Regions from separate parts of the Brevibacillus sp. IT-7CA2 genome, predicted to be linked through region 1. Evidence: riboswitches for the same ligand, from Rfam matches in the RefSeq annotation. Region 1 holds a riboswitch; each other region holds the start of a gene.
The links. A riboswitch is a leader RNA that binds a small molecule or an ion and turns the genes downstream of it on or off. The one in region 1 is predicted to bind cyclic di-GMP.

Region 1 (5,682 bases):
TCCAGCATTTTCTCGTCAACCGTGCTGTTAGCGCGCGCTACCCCTACTTCACGAGCGAATGTACGAATCGCTTCTGGTGTATAGCCGCGACGACGGAAGCCTGCGATGGTTGGCATGCGCGGGTCATCCCAGCCGTCTACTACATTCTCATCGACAAGCTGTTTCAGCTTGCGTTTACTCATAACGGTGTTGGTCAGGTTCAAGCGAGCAAATTCGTACTGGCGTGGTACCTTCTCCATTTCGCACTCGCGGACTACCCAGTCATACAACGGACGATGATCTTCGAATTCCAGTGAGCACAGGGAGTGTGTCACGCCCTCAATAGCATCCTCCAACGGATGAGCGAAGTCGTACATCGGATAGATGCACCATTTGTCGCCCGTGTTGTGATGCGTTGCATGGGAGATTCGATACAGAACCGGATCACGCATGTTGAAGTTCTGAGAAGCCATATCGATTTTCGCACGCAGCACCTTTTCTCCGTCCTTGAATTCCCCTTGGCGCATCCGTGCAAACAGGTCCAGGTTTTCCTCCACAGATCGGTTACGGAACGGACTTTCTGTGCCTGGCTCTGTCCATGTTCCACGCATTTTACGCATGTCTTCAGGAGACAGATCATCTACGTAAGCCAAACCTTTTTTAATCAACACCACCGCACGGTTGTACATCTCTTCAAAGTAATTAGATGCAAAAAACAGCCCGTCCCATTCGAAGCCTAGCCATTGAACGTCCCTTTTGATGGCCTCTACGTATTCGATGTCTTCCTTTACCGGGTTGGTATCGTCAAATCGAAGGTTGGCCTTGCCGGAAAATTCTCGTGCCAACTCAAAGTTGAGGCAGATTGCTTTTGCATGTCCAATATGAAGATACCCGTTCGGTTCTGGGGGAAAGCGGGTAATGATTTCCTTTACTTTGCCCTCTTGCAAGTCATCAATCATGATATTGCGGATAAAATTGGATGCCGCTACCTTGTTTTCCAATGAAATCAACCTTTCACTTCACCTTTACATTCCATAATACTGATTCTCTACCCAGAGTTCAACAAAATCGGGTCGTTGACCGACCCGCTCACGTCTTCCATTGCTGCCTCGTTTGCCATTGTGACCTGCAATACAGATGAATGACAGAATCAATGGCTAAGCGCTGCTCCGTGATCCCACGAATCGTTTCGAGATGCTTCGGGGAAATCAGATGCAGCAAAGGCTGTTCAACATGATTGAAACGTTGGAATGCTTCCGCAGCAATCCGATCCCACTGCGGGTAATACCGAAGCAAGTCATCGGGCATTACGCGGGAGCGGTCCGTGTCGGACTCGGGCAAACAATCAAAAGGTTCATCCAGATTCAACGTCCCATAATCATCAGTCAACTCTTCACCCGGCAAAACATCCCGTGCAGCCAATTCCAGGTCATACATGGTCGGCACACAATTCGCATGAAAGCTGTGGTTCACGTACCTTGCCTTATCCCAACAAAGAATGTACTTTCCGAACTGGTTCTTAAACGAATATTTTTGTACGTCCTGTTTTCGTAATGAGTCAAGTCTTTCCACAAATACAGGGTCCAACACCTGGTCCAAATTATCCTGTGCCCATACAATCGTTCCTTTTGGGATAAACCTTGTCGCAAACACACCGTACCCGATCTCATCGTTGATATAGCGCAATTCTGTATCGGGATGCATCATGGTCTTTGTTTCACTCCTTGGCGAATGTGCCTTTTTATCATCATAAGCAGTTCAGCCCCAGGAGGTGTGTGAATGTCTGCGAAAAACAACCTTCCCCATAACATTTCTCACTATTTTTCTGGATTAAAATATTTTTTCTTATTTACCACAAATGGTAAATAGTCTATATTATTGGCAAACGGAGTTTTAGGAACATTTTCCCACAACGATCGAATCAGTATCTGTGTCAATTTTCTACTTCATCCATTGATATCGAAACGGCATACCCGGGGAAATCCGGCGACGCAAAGCTACAGGGGCTACCTCCGCAACAGCGGACACGCTTGCCAGCTACCGAAGTATTGATGTAGGACGAGACCAATGATCCTATATCATTGGTCTTTTTTTGCACTCACAATGTCTATTTTTGTCTATTTTTGTATGTTTGTGTATTTTTAGCTTTTAAAGGAGGTGAGGCAACAGCGGATAGCCGGTTTAATGAATCATTATTCTGTTCATCATGAAGGAGGTTTCATAGGAATGTCATTCTGGAAGAAACTCTCGACCGTCACGCTGACTGCTGTCATCGGGCTAACAACATTCTCTGGAGCACAAGCTGCTAACCGTCCAACATCGATGTCACCGAACGCAATGGTGACGACTCCTCACTATCTGGCTACGGCTGCGGCCCTGAAGACATTGGAAGACGGTGGAAATGCAGTAGATGCTGCTATTACAGCCGCTTCCACATTAGCTGTCGTCTATCCTCATTACACAACCATTGGTGGAGATAACTTCTGGCTCATCTACAATGCCAAAACAAAAGAGCTGAAGGCGCTGAACGGCAGTGGTCGCGCAGGCGAAAAGGCAACCATCGACTATTACAAAAACAAAGGCTACGAAAAAATCCCGTCCCGCGGTTATGAATCGGCAAACACTGTCCCTGGTGTCGTCTCCGGCTGGTGGGAGGCGTACAACTACGCCCATAAAAACATGGGCAACAGTAAGCTTCAATGGAACAGACTGCTTGAGCCTGCCATTGGATACGCCCAGAACGGATATCCAGTCTCCCCCAACCAAGTATATTGGACGAAATACGCCACAGATCCAACTGACAATGACTTGAAGAATCTTCAACGTTTTGATGGATTCCGCAAAACATTCCTGAAGCCCAACGGCGATCCCTATGCAGCGGGCGAAATTCTCAAACAAAAGGATCTTGCCAATACTTTGCGAATCATTGCAAAAAAAGGTGCTGACGGTTTTTATAAAGGAGAAGTTGCTAAAAAAATCGTAGCAGACATGCAAGCCAACGGCGGATTGCTTACGTTGAAGGATTTTGAGAAGCACACCTCCACTTGGGCAGATCCAATTTCGGTAGACTACCGCGGTTATAAAGCGTACAACGTTCCGCCTAACTCCCAAGGCATGGCTTCGCTCTCTATTCTTAATGTTTTGAACAATTTTGACCTCAAGAGCATGGGTGAAGGAACACCCGATTACTATCACACGATTGTGGAAGCTACCAAACAGTCTTTTGCTGACCGCGACAAATGGCTGACTGACCCTGCCTTTGTGGATATCCCTGTGGATGAGCTGTTGTCCAAGCAGCACGGGAAAGATTTAGCAGCGCGCATTGATATGAAGCAAGCCGCCAAATCCGTAGAACCGCTTGATCCAAAAGGCGATACAACCTGGTTCGGGATCGTCGACAAAGATGGAAATGCAGTGTCCATCATTCAGAGTCACTATTTTGACTGGGGTTCCGGGATCGTAGCGAAAGATACGGGCATCCTTTTGCAAAACCGCGGAAGCTATTTCTCTTTGGATCCCAAACACATCAATCACTTGGAACCAGGAAAACGCACCTTCCACACAATTAACCCAGCTATGCTCTTTAAAGGGGACAAGCCTTATCTTCTCTACGGAACACAAGGGGGAGAAGGACAGCCGCAAACGCAAGCCGCTCTCGTCACGCGTATCATCGACTTTGGTTTCAGCGTGCAAGACGCAATCGAAGCGCCAAGATGGCTGCATGGACGCAACTGGGGATCTGCTTCCAACAATCTCAAGGTGGAAAGCCGCATCCCTCAAGAAGTCCTGGACGAGTTAATTAAACGTGGACATCCAGTCGAAAAGCTGGAAGCAGCCTATACCGATACGATGGGACAGTCCGGCGCAATCCTGATTGACCCGCAAACTAATGTAAAATTTGGCGGTGCTGACCCTCGCGGTGAAGGCGCAGCAATGGGATATTGATATTTTGTCAGACTGCTGAGTTAATCTCAGCAGTCTACCTTTATTATATTTCCTTGTGGTAGACAGCTTTTCACAAAGAAAGAAATATCTTAATCACGGTTTAGGAGTGGAACAATCCTATGTTTTTGTTCAACAAACTCAGGAACAAAATGATCCTTTGGTTTCTCGTCGTGGCCGTCATTCCACTTACTGCCGTTTCGGTGTTTATCACGAACAGCTTTTCATCCATTCTGATTGATAAACAAAAATCATCCTATGTTGACCTTACTTCCAGTACAGCCATAGCTATGGATCAATATCTGGACCGGCGTATGACAGAAATTCAGATTTTAGCCCGTACCTCAGATATTCAATCCGATGATGCAGCGGCAAAAAATGAATTCATCCGCAAGTTTACCGAGGAAATGAAACTGTATGACGGAAATACGTATATCGCAAGCGATGGAAAAGTAACGGCTGATACGTTCCCCAAAAGCGTTGGAATCAATCTGAGCGAGCGCCAATTCTTCAAAGACGGTATGCAGGACAAACCCAGCTTCTCCGATGTTCTTGTTGCGAAGACAACTGGCAATCGCTCTATCATCGTCGCTTCCCCTGTAAAAGCGAAAAACAATGAGAAGCTCGGTGTCTTGACCGGGCTCGTCAATGTAGATGACTTCACAGCTACATTTCTCAAGAATCTGAAAATAGGCAACGATGGTTATCCGATTCTCGTTGATAACAAGGACCAGATTCAGTACCATCCTACCCAGGATCTGATCGGAAAACCGCTTGAGGAATCCGCTCTGCCGCAACCATTAATGGAAATCCTTAAATCAGGAAAAACGGAAAAGGGCTCATACAGCTACTCGGACAATGGCAAGGATTACGTTGTCACCTATTCCCCCATTCCCAAGACCAACTTTGGTTTGTATCTGCATATCCCTGTCGAATCCATAACGTCTGCGGTTTCATCCGTTACCACCATGGTTACGATCATTGTCATCGTTGTTGTTGCTGTCGTGATCGCAATCGCATACGCTGTTTCCCGGCAAATCTCACGCCCTATTGCGGCAGTTGCCTCTGTGGCTAACCGCATTTCCGAGGGTGAACTGACTGTACAACCCTTGCAAATTCGAACCAAGGATGAGGTTGGACAGCTATCCCAATCAGTAAACACAATGGTGCTCAACCTGCGAACGATTATTCAACAAGTAAACGATACAGCTTCAGATCTTGCTTCTTCAGCAGAGGAATTGTCGGTCAACGCCGACCATACGAGCAAGGCTACCGAGCAAATCGCAATAACGATTCAGGAAGTAGCTTACGGTGCGGAAAAGCAAGTGAAGAGTGTAGAGGAAAGTGTCACCGCAATGCAAGGCGTATCGACAGGGGCTCAGCAGGTTGCCACGAATGCACAGCAAGCTGCCGAATCGGCTTTGGGCGCTTCCCAAATTGCAGTGGAAGGCAATCAGGCCCTTCAGGTCGTTATCAGCCAGATGCAATCGATCGAGAACACTGTCGGTAACATTGCCGATATCGTCAAACGATTAGGAAACAGCTCGCAGGAAATCGGACAAATCGTACAAGTCATCACCGCCATAGCTGAACAAACAAATCTGTTAGCGCTTAACGCAGCTATTGAAGCGGCGAGAGCTGGTGAACAGGGGCGCGGATTCGCCGTTGTGGCAGACGAAGTGCGCAAATTGGCTGAGCAGTCCGCGCAATCAGCGCAACAGATCAAACTGTTGATTACGACGATTCAGCTCGAATCAAACC
Region 2 (5,682 bases), on a different contig from region 1:
AGCTCATTTCCCGACGCAGCTCGTCCGTATTGCTGGTCTGGACCGTAAAGGACTCCATAATGTCTTGCAGGGAAGCGACGGTTTCGACTGCGCGAACATTCACACCGTCCGTCACCTGGTTCAAATTCTCTTGATAGTCTTGCATAGAGGTAAGTGATTCATTGATCTGATCCAGAACACGTTGCAACGATTCCTTCGAGGCAATCGCTTCTTGCTTTTGTTGCTCACTTTCCTCTTGCAGCTTGTTATTGAATACAGCATGCATCATGCTCGTGACTGAGACGAAGCAGAAGGTAAGCAGGAAGTACATCAGATCAATATTATTAGTCGAATGGAAAATCGTTTCTCTCTGTGTCAGGAAGTAGTAAGAGACAATACCCAATGTCGATACAATCGTCAAAATATTGATGAGTCGGTCTTGATAAATCCCCATGACTGCTACAAAGAACATAATGGTCATGATATTGATCATATGCGGGTCCAGTCCAACTACGATGAACATGAAGATCCCGATTACGGCGAAGTTGAAAAACTTCATGAAGGGCGCTGCTTTTTCACGGAAGCGCGGGCGATTGGAGATGTAAGTAAAAGGTGCCAGCACGCCATACAAAATACCCAGTATCGTGAAAACGAATGTGTACGATACGCCTAGAAAGAGGTTTAAGACCTGAACAATCGTAATAATACTTGCGAATACGATTACGACCCAATTGTTTCTTCTTCTCAATAAATCAATGTTATCCATGTTGTCCATGTTACCCACCTACCTCGACTTTTACTTGGTTGGATGACGACGAATTGTACCAGGAATATTTCGGATCGTGCTTATTGTCATAGACATCTTTTAGATGAAAGAGGGTCGGAATGGCATCGGCCCCTTTGTAAAAGATGATATCTTTGGTCTGAGTCGCTTTTACTTGATACTTCTTGTTAATGAACGAAAAAAAAGTCGGATCTGCTACCCCAATTGCGTGGGTATAACCATGCTTTTCAGCGTAATCTATCATCAAGCAAATTCCCTTTGCCCCTAGTTGTCCGCGGTATTTCGGCAAAACAGCGAGACTGTCTACCTCCATTACTTTCATATCTTCTGTAATAACATCCTGAAAAAGTGATTTCATATAAGCACTTGATTTGGAAAAGGGCGTCATTTCAAATGTTCCACCTGCTTCACCATCTTCGGCAATTAAGAGGAACTGAGCCGAGCCTTCTTTCGCGTACTCCATCTCGAAGCCCATGCTTGTCCATACTGTTTCTTTGATTTCATGAAATTTTGCTAACTCTTGTACCGTTTCTACTTGTTTGTACATAACTTGTCCACTCCATCATTTTCTCTGATTGAACCATGTTGTGTATGTTTGACGTCTCAAAAGTTATGTTTTTCCATCCGTTACGAAAATGAAAGTGCTTTCATCCTCCTTTCAAAAATGTAAACACAAAAAAAGGCCGTTCCATCGAAATGGAACAACCGAAGCTACCAACATCGAATAAATAGTCTCAAGATGATGGCAACCCGGCTATCATGGTCAAAGACTGTAGACCCGTGGTTTTGCGTCGCCACCTTTCGATGACTTTGCCTTTTGCATTTTTTAGCAAAATTTGTAAAAAGGTGTCGAATTTTGCTAGATATAATCATGCAAAATATAAGCCAAAAGATATAGCTTTGTCAAGTTTTGGTAGGGAAAAGAAACTAATTGTTCATAAAGCATAGACGTACAAAAAACCAGTTATGGTATCAACTGGTTCTTCATTATAGGCGTTAGGTTAGGGTACGCAGAATGTCTAAAACTTCGGTTGGCTCCATTCGCTTTTTGTAATCTGGATCTAAACATGCTAACCGGATTACGCACTGGTTGTCGAGGATATAAGTAGCCGGAATGGGGAGCGTCCAAGAATCGTCACTATTAAAATGCTTGAGATCAATATCCAATGATCGGTAGGTATCCTGTAAATAATCAGGCAGTCTGAATCTGAGTTGATATTTTTCTGCTACATGGTTATTGGTATCGCATAACACGGGAAAGCTCAGTCCGGTTTTCTCTTGCATAGTAAGAGAGTATGCAGGAGATTGTGGACTAATGGCAAACAATTGGGCACCCAGAGAGGTTATCGTATCGATCTGTTTTTGGTATGCTTGCAGCTCCAAATTGCAGTAGGGGCACCATGATCCACGAAAAAACGTGAGGACGATGGGACCTTTTACGATTTCTTCCGACAAGGTAATGGTCTTGCCAGTGTGATCGTTCAATGTGAAATCATGCGCAATCGAACCAATCGGCAAGCCCTTTGCGTGTCCAGAGGTCCTCAGCTCCTCGATTGATCTTGTAAATGAATCTGTTACTTCACGAGTGAGGAAGTCTGCTATTTGAATGGTTGTATAATCTAGCTCTTCGCGCAGGCTCTGAAAATGTGGTTTATCCATATGTCGTTCCCCTCTTTTTCGAAAGAATAGTAGAAGCCATAGCTTTACGATATCTTTCTTTTGAAGGGAAAGATGTAAACTGGATTACATCTTCTTTAAAATGTTGTCCCGATGAATGGAAATGGTTTTAAAGCCTGTTTGAATCAGTTCTTCTCTTGCTAAAGCACGTAATGCTACCGTCACAGCTTCCCTGGATGCCCCGACAAAATGGGCGAGCTCTTGATGGGAAAGAGGTAACTCAATTTGTTGAAACGCAGAACTGTTAGGATTGCCAAATTGGTCGGCAAGCCTTACTAACGTGGAAATAATGCGATCTTGTAAAGGGAGAAGGGCAAGATTTTCGGCTGCTTGGCTGATCGAAATCATTCTATCGCTAATGATCTTCATGATCTTCATCATCAGTTGCGGATGTTCGATTAAGTAGCTCTCAAATTTTGCTTTGCTCATTTTACAAATGAGGCAGTCTTCGATGGTTTCTATATACATCTCCCGTGTACCTAACGAGAGCAGATCCACTTCTCCAAACACATTGCCTTCTCCGAGGATATCAAATGTAAACTGCCGACCATCCCGATTTACTTTATATAAACGTACTTTCCCCTGTTTGATGAAGTAGAATCCCTCCGAAAAAGTTTCTGGTGTTTGAATGCACGTATTTATGGGGAAAGGGGTTAAGGAGGTTAATTGATCGATTAAGCGCAAACTTTCCTCGGATAATGAATTCAACAAATAAAATTGGGATAAATATGTGATTCGGTTCATCATTTCTGTTCGGTCTGGGTCTTCAGAATGGTTCTTTTCGCTTTGGTAACAATTCTTTTCGTTTCCTTTGTATCAGAGATTCTTAGCCACTCGTCACAAAGCTGTATCACCCAGTCTGGTTGTGATTTACTCGCATCGTTCAACCAATTCCCTACAGAATCTTGAACATATTTAGATGCATCTGACTTCACTGGCATGAGCAAAGGTAGGCAGAGAGCAGGATCATTTTTCAATGCGTCAATATGCTTACACCAGACACCTCGTGGGCGTGTGGCTTCTACCGCAAAGCGGCGAGTATTTTCGTCGGTATCAAGTACCCATTTGCTCAGGAGTTGAATGGAATGGTTCAGATCATGCACGAGAGAATCTCGAATCGCCATCCATGCGATCTCTCTCACTCCAAAATGATGATCTGCCGCGAATTTTCTTATTTGCCTTAGTTTTTCTTCGAGCGATAAGGTGTTGTCCAAGCCAATGATATAGGCACTCCAACAACGTACACTGTCTGACTTGTGGGTAGCCAACGATAGGAAAACGGGAGACGTAGCTGTGGGTTCACCCGATTTGTGTAAGATCGCAAGTAGTTCTAGTCCAATCAGACGGATAGCTTTCATTCCGCTCATAGATCCCGTTTCTTCTAATTGATCAACAAGTCGAGCGACATGCGCATCTAATTGAACATGAGGCAGAACGCTTCGTAATAGATGAATATGATCAACAGCCTGCCATTCAGTCAAATTGACGCTTTCTAATTCTCCAGTATGAAGGAGTGCTAATACATTTTCAGGGATGAGTGAGGCTTTAACTGCTCCTTTTCTCGTGTGTACCGAATTCGGCATTTTCAACAAACCCCTTTTCACTGAAATGATAGACATTCAAAACGGAATAGCTGCAACAAAAGTATACATAAAAATCACCCGTAACAAAAATTTTCCAACCAACCGATAACTAGAAGGAATAGGAGGGGATTTTATGAAGGAAGTAAAAGTGATTCAATTTTACTTTTCTGGTGGCGGTGAAACGATTAGCATCGAATCGACGGAACCGGAAGAGATCATTCAAATGGTCGCTAATCAAAGCAACGGATGGCTTCAATATGATGATGTTGTCATCAACGTCAGAAATGTTTCGTATATCAAAGTACGCAATCAGGCGTAAGGATAGGAAAAGGGCGTCAAGCTCCAATACGAAAAAGCTCTCCTTTGAATGAGGAGGGCTTTTTCGTGTTGGAGGTATCGCTGCTGGTTATCCTATTTAATAGAAGAAAAAGGAGGGTGGAAAGATGACGTTGGAAGAAATCATGCAGAAGCTCGAAGCGATGGGGACAGAGCAGACGAAAAAAACGTTGTTGCGGCATGGGGCGAAAGAGCCTTTGTTTGGTGTGCGAGTCGGCGATATGAAAAAGCTGGTCAAGGAGGTAAAGCGTGATCAGCAGCTCGTTCAGGCGCTGTACGATACGGGAAACTACGACGCCATGTACTTGGCTGGATTGACGGTTGACCCGAAGAGCATGACAAAAGAGCGGCTGCAGGCTTGGGTCAAGGAAGCGTCTTGGTACGCGCCCGCCGAATATACGGTTGCGAGTGTAGCCGCTGAGAGCCCTTTTGCTATGGAGTTGGCGAGGGAATGGATCGAGTCAAAAGAAGAGATGGTAGCCACATGTGGGTGGAATACGTATTCGAACTACTTGTCGATTACTCCCGATGAACGGCTAGATAAAGAAGAAATCAAGCGGCTCCTCATGAGAGTAAAGGAGACGATTCACCAGGAACAAAATCGCGTACGGTACACCATGAATCAATTCGTTATTTCAGTAGGAGCGTATGTACCGGAACTTCATCAGGAAGCGTTGGAAGTGGCAGCAGCGATTGGCAAAGTACATGTGGACGTCGGACAGACAGCGTGCAAGGTTCCGTTGGCTACGGAGTATATCAAAAAGATAGAGGAACGAGGGAGTGTCGGAAAAAAGAAAAAGACGTGCATCTGCTAGTCGGGCATTTTACTCATTCATTTGGCGTATATTTCTAAGGTGCTTTTGTTTACTAAAGTATCGACTATTCCTTGCTAATGTGCTATCATGATACCTTGTTAACGTATTACCACTTTATCAGAGTAAAATATAGAGTAGGAAAAACGAGGGGGATCATCACGATGAAGAAAATAGCATGGATGTCATTGTTATTGAGTGCGATGGTTTCGTTGGTAGTGGGCTGTTCCAGCGCAAAGACTGGCGCTGACGCGAACAAGCTGATTATCGGAATTGATGATAAGTTCGCACCAATGGGATTCCGGGATGAGAAAAATGAGCTAGTCGGTTTTGATATTGATTATGCGCGTGCAGCTGGCGAAAAGATGGGGAAACAAGTCGAGTTTCAACCTATCGATTGGAGTGCAAAAGAGTCTGAACTAAATAGCGGTCGTATCGACTTGATCTGGAATGGATATACGATTACGGATGAGAGAAAAGAGAAGGTTCTCTTTACCAAGCCTTATCTGAA
Region 3 (5,682 bases), on a different contig from region 1:
GTCCCAACCCGGAGTGCTTTTCACCGCCAAACGCCACGATTGGTTCGTCATTGATCGTTCCATCGTTGATGTGAATCATACCAGTCTCAATTCGTTTGGCCATCTGGGCACCTCTCTCCAGATCGCGTGTATGAATCGCCCCGGACAATCCAAATGGTGTCTCGTTCGCCATGCGAATCGCTTCTTCCTCGGAAGCAAACGACATGATGCAAACAGCCGGACCAAACAGCTCTTTGGATGCAATCGACATGTCTGTGGTCACTCCTGTCAAAACGATCGGCTCGACAACGTTGCCTTTTACTTCCCCTTTCAGTGCAGGAACGGCCCCTTCGCGTATCGCCTCATCGATCGTTGCCATCAGGTTGGTGACTTGCCGTTGATTGATCAACGGACCGATTACTGTGTCAGGATCATTTGGGTCGCCAACCTTGAGTCCAGATACTTTTTCCACATACAGATCGAGGAATTTATCGTATACATCTTGGTGAACCAGAACCCGGTTAGCCGACATGCAAATCTGACCTTGGTGGGTAAAGCGGCTGAATACCGCTGCATTGACGGCATACTGGAGATCCGCATCCTCCAAAACAATCAGTGCACTATTGCCGCCCAGCTCCAAAATCGCCTTTTTGAAATGCTTCGCTGCCACTTGCGCAATATGGCTTCCTACTTGGCTAGAGCCTGTAAACGAAAGGATGCGCGGAATCGGGTGGGAGACAAAACCATCGCCAATTTCAGCAATATCCGTCACAACGACGTTGATCAAGCCTTTTGGCAAACCTACTTCTTCAAAAATTTTCGCGATGAGAGTACCACCCGTGATTGGCGTGTGCTCATGCGGTTTGAGGACGACGCCGTTGCCCGCGCCAAGAGCTGGCGCTACGGACTTCATCGACAGATAGAACGGGAAGTTGAACGGACTGATGACACCAACAACTCCTGCGGGAATCCGATACAATCGATTTTCTTTTCCGTCTACGGGAGAAGGAAGAATTTTTCCTTCCATGCGTACCGGGAACGTAGCCGCCTCGCGAATAATATCCTTCACAAGCCCGATCTCAAAAAATGCCTTCAGTCGGGTTCCACCCAATTCACGAATGATGATCTGAATGATTTCTTCTTCATTCTCTTCGATATAGTGAACAGCACGCTCCAACATTCGGGATTTGGTATAGGCATTCACTTCATCCCACTCTTTTTTCGCGTCGGCTGCCGCTTTGTAAGCCGCGTCGATATCCTCCAAATTTGCCATTTTGAATTCTGCGATGACTTCCCCGTTGTAAGGGTTGATATCTTGCAATGTCTTCGCGCCAAGTCCGTCGCGCCACTCCCCATTGATGTACTGCTTGTCCAGTGTTTGAAGGATTGACATGCTTTAACCTCTCCCTTTTGTAAAGTAAATAGGCCCCCTTCGCATGAAAGGAGCCGTAAAACTAAAACAGCAAAATACACTGCTAGTCGGCAACCCGGCTGCCATCGTAACGTGTACATTAGGCCCGTGGCTTTGCGTCCCCAATTTTCAGTGGGTTTGCCCATTCATAGCGAATGCTGATATGATTTTGTCGAAAAAAGGAAAGTTATGGAGAATCTTACTTTGATTATAGTACTCTATTCCTAATAGTCAAACAGAAATATGTAAAATTTTAGTGAACCAAATTGAACAAATACCAAAAAATCCGCATCTCTTGGGATACGGACTCCTGGTTCTTCTTCCTTATGATCACAATATCTTTTTGACATCCTTTACGCTCGTCGCGAGCATTTGCTCTACCGCGTTGGCGTCCCTCACATGCTTGGTCAAGCCTTCATTCAGCTCTTCCAGCAAGCCCTTCGCATCACTTACCTGTTGGGACACATCGTCAGCAAATCGCTTTTGGTGCGCGATGATTTCCATCACACCTGACACTTCGACGTTCAGTGCCTGGAAAGCGTTCACGATCTGATCCGTCTTCTCCGCAGCATCCTTGCTGGTAGAAAGTCCGTTTTTGATCGCACTGCTGCTTTTTTCACTGTTGGACAACGCTTCTTTTGTTTCTTCCTGAATCTTGCCGATCAATTCTGCAATCGTCTTGGTCGAGTTCGCTGTCATCTCGGCCAGCTTGCGTACTTCATCTGCTACTACAGCAAAGCCTCGGCCCTGTTCACCCGCACGTGCCGCTTCTATCGCTGCATTCAAAGCGAGAAGGTTGGTCTGATTGGCAATGTCACTGATCACCTTGACGATGCTCGTAATTTCCGAAGAGCGCTCTTCCAAGCGGCTCATGGACTTGGACGTATGGACCGATTCTTTGTCGAGCAGGCTCATGACTTCCACAACGTCCGTCATCGCCTTCTTACCTTCATCTGCACGCGCTACCGATTGTTTACAGATGTCCGTCAAGCGCTCTCCTCGATCCGACAGTTGGCTCGCAGATTCATCATCCCGCTCGTTAATGACCTGGATATTATCTACGACACGCTTCATCCTCGTCACCAATCGCACCGTTTGCTCTGATTCGGCGTTCATCGCTTGGTTCGAAGTGAGAATCGCACCCATCTGTTCGTAAATACCGCGAAGCTCATGTTTCCAAGCGTCTTGGTGGCCTGCCATTGTGGTTGTGGGAGTTGCCACTGTCGTCGCTGCTGTCTCTTTTTCTGCTAGGCCTTTGTCTTTTTTCCAAAACATCCGCTTCTCTCTCCTTTGTACCCATCAATTGTCACCTCGGCGGCTATATACGCGGGACTCGATTATTCCCGGATGTTGTTTCGCCAAGCTCAGCAAGTTTTCCAAGAAATAATAGTGACCCTCCAAGAGCTCCACGTCTTTACGCTCAAAATGCTTCGCCTGCAAATACTGCTGCATTTCCAAAGCATAGCGCTCCAGTTTATCGTGAAAATCGTTGGCACGAAGCATTTGCTCCACTTCTGGATATTCTGTTTTCAGGCGACTGAGCTCGCTGTATACACGCCCACCCTCCAGAATCATCTGGTAGGCCGTACGCTCAAGCGTAGCTGTCGTAGCTGCCTCCTGCTCCTCACGCTCCTCACGCAAAGCTGCCAAGTACGTGATAAAATGGTAGACAGTTAAAAACAATGGTCCTAAAAATAGAATGATCCCTGCTTTGTACACATGCTGATTGGACAAATTGCTGATGAGCAGGAACAAGTGAAACAAGATCGCACCCAACCATACATAGATGATGATTTGGTGATTGATCTTCCCTGCCTTTTGGTGGCGAGAAAAGGCAAAGGTAAGTCCGAGCAGATAAAAGGCAAGTAACGTAAAGCTGGCAGAAAACAAAGCCATCTCCATATCGATTAGCCAATCTGCGTCGGCGGGTATTTCGATAAAGAATTCAAAAGCGAGCACCAGCAGTGAGAACAGCAACCCCATGATCCAAAACCGGCTTACTTCCGAGTCATTCCTCCGCCGGGAGCGGTAGCGTTTTGCACGGGATCCTTCCATAATGCTCTCACCTCATTCTCTATGATTCGCCATGATTCTATCTTTTCCTTTCACATGGGGCCAAAATCTGACATCGGAGGCTGTTATGACAAAAAATTTACCAACATCATTTACCGAGCGCATGAAAACCTTGCTCGGACACGACTATGAGGCCTTCGTTTCCTCGTATAATCAGCCTGTGACACACGGCTTGCGGGTCAATCCGTTGAAGGTGGGTCGTGACGATTTTTTAAATATCTCGCCGTTTGCTCTGGAAACAGTCCCTTGGTGCGAAAACGGTTTTCGCTACAAAGAGCCAGATCGGCCCGGCAAGCATCCTTTTCACTCCGCTGGCATGTACTACTTGCAGGAGCCAAGCGCGATGTCCGCTGCCGAAGCACTCGGTGCACAACCTGGTGAGCGAATCCTCGACTTGTGTGCAGCGCCAGGGGGGAAATCGACGCAGCTTGCAGCGTTTTTGCGTGGACAAGGAATGCTCGTGGCAAACGAAATCCATCCTGTTCGCGCAAAAGCCTTGTCAGAAAATCTGGAGCGCTGCGGCGTGACCAATGCCGTCGTGACCAATGAAACGCCTGAACGCTTACAGGAGCGATTCCCCCAGTTTTTTGACCGAATTTTAGTAGACGCTCCATGCTCTGGCGAAGGAATGTTCCGCAAGCTCCCCGAAGCAATCGAAGACTGGAGCCCTGCAAAAGTAACCGAGTGCCATGTCATGCAAGGCGATATTCTCGAGGCGGCCGCTGCGATGCTGAAGCCAGGCGGGACATTGGTCTACTCCACCTGCACATTTGCTCCGTTAGAAAATGAGCAGTCACTGGTTAACTTCCTGGGAAGTCACCCGGAATTTGAGATCGTCCCGCTGCCGCATGCAGATTGCTTTTCTGCTGGTCAACCAGAATGGGCGTCGCCACAAAACGAGCAGCTCACCCAGACAGCCAGATTGTGGCCGCATCGTCTACAGGGAGAAGGTCATTACCTCGCCAAACTGCAAAAGAGTGAGACCGCAGAAGTTCATGAACCTTCCGGGAAACGGAAAGAAAAGCGTGCGGCAAAATCTGCTCCGGCAGGTCGAAAAGAAGCTCTGGCAGCCTGGCGTACGTTCGCGGACGAAGCACTCCCGACGCTCTCCAAACCATTCGATGATGAATCAGCTTTTCTTTTGTTTGGCGAGCAGCTCTACTACTCACCTGCTCCTGAGCTCGATTGGGACAAGCTAAAGGTCGCGCGCGTCGGTCTGCACCTAGGAACTGTAAAAAAGAACAGATTTGAACCTGCACACGCCTTGGCACTCGCCCTCTCCTCTGCGGAGGCAGCCCGTGTCGCTTCATATGGCGCAGAAGATCCTGAAATGTTGCGGTACTTAAAAGGAGAAGCGCTCACGCGTGACGGTGAAAGCGGCTGGACGCTGGTTACGGTAGATGGATTCTCCATCGGTTGGGGCAAGCAATCTGAGGGGCAACTCAAAAATCATTATCCAAAGGGTCTACGCTGGCTGTAGATTTACATCAAAAATAAAAAAAGCTCACAAAGCTACACGAATGCATTCGTGAGTGCTTGTGGGCTTTTCTCTTTTTCTTATGATCGCCCTCTGTGGGACGGATTGTCTACTACGGTCAAAGAGCCATTTCTAATATAACGCAATATTTTTGAAACAGATATACCTGTTGCGTTGGCAATTTGCATCGCATTCGAATTCGGATAAGTTCTCACGTAATTGCGAATCATCTGGTAGTCTTGTATTTCGTTTTCTCCGCAAACCTGGCAACTGTACTCTCCCCGGCCCATCGGACTGCCGCATTTCAAGCACGTATCCGTCGTCATCACTGGTTCTCCTCACACCCTGTACTATTGTACTTTTACAAGAAAGGGTTCTATCTTCCTATCTATTACCCAAATCACATGGGAGGAAAACACTATTTTCTATCGCAATTCCTGTATGCTATTAAAATTCGATGCAATCATTCCGAACTCCTTTAAAAAGGCCAGTATGGCGGCATCAAACCGCTTTTTGCGTAAAGGACAATCGCAAACCCAATCAGAAAAATACCACTGAGCCCATGAAAAATGTTGAGCCATCCCGGGCGAAAAAATCGAGCCAAATACGCGGCCAACAAAGCTACCAGCCCCAGGAACAATAAAGTCGATAACAGACAGCCTGTCGCAAACAAGAACAACTCTGTTGAATGAACAAAAGTGCCAGATGCCAATAGTGAGCCAAATACTCCCGCCCAAAACAG

Region 2: another riboswitch for cyclic di-GMP. It lies ahead of ACM6JA_RS16910 (GNAT family N-acetyltransferase); the one in region 1 lies ahead of ggt (gamma-glutamyltransferase).
Region 3: another riboswitch for cyclic di-GMP. It lies ahead of ACM6JA_RS24775 (aldehyde dehydrogenase family protein); the one in region 1 lies ahead of ggt (gamma-glutamyltransferase).

Annotation. Positions count from the first base shown of each region.
Region 1 is NZ_CATKQT010000055.1:234,273-239,954, reverse strand. Features, by position in the region: gene ACM6JA_RS31075 (glutamine--tRNA ligase/YqeY domain fusion protein) at 1-989, opposite strand, end outside; gene ACM6JA_RS31070 (SET domain-containing protein) at 1,069-1,686, opposite strand; cyclic di-GMP riboswitch class I at 1,936-2,024, shown strand; gene ggt (gamma-glutamyltransferase) at 2,206-3,924, shown strand; gene ACM6JA_RS31060 (methyl-accepting chemotaxis protein) at 4,044-5,682, shown strand, end outside.
Region 2 is NZ_CATKQT010000033.1:70,981-76,662, forward strand. Features, by position in the region: gene ACM6JA_RS16905 (methyl-accepting chemotaxis protein) at 1-763, opposite strand, end outside; gene ACM6JA_RS16910 (GNAT family N-acetyltransferase) at 756-1,310, opposite strand; cyclic di-GMP riboswitch class I at 1,505-1,588, opposite strand; gene ACM6JA_RS16915 (peroxiredoxin-like family protein) at 1,760-2,422, opposite strand; gene ACM6JA_RS16920 (Crp/Fnr family transcriptional regulator) at 2,507-3,184, opposite strand; gene ACM6JA_RS16925 (DNA alkylation repair protein) at 3,184-4,023, opposite strand; gene ACM6JA_RS16930 (hypothetical protein) at 4,157-4,342, shown strand; gene ACM6JA_RS16935 (DNA alkylation repair protein) at 4,467-5,174, shown strand; gene ACM6JA_RS16940 (amino acid ABC transporter substrate-binding protein) at 5,336-5,682, shown strand, end outside.
Region 3 is NZ_CATKQT010000051.1:263,525-269,206, forward strand. Features, by position in the region: gene ACM6JA_RS24775 (aldehyde dehydrogenase family protein) at 1-1,372, opposite strand, end outside; cyclic di-GMP riboswitch class I at 1,458-1,543, opposite strand; gene ACM6JA_RS24780 (methyl-accepting chemotaxis protein) at 1,721-2,665, opposite strand; gene ACM6JA_RS24785 (hypothetical protein) at 2,690-3,445, opposite strand; gene ACM6JA_RS24790 (RsmB/NOP family class I SAM-dependent RNA methyltransferase) at 3,531-4,943, shown strand; gene ACM6JA_RS24795 (hypothetical protein) at 5,021-5,266, opposite strand; gene ACM6JA_RS24800 (LysE family translocator) at 5,419-5,682, opposite strand, start outside.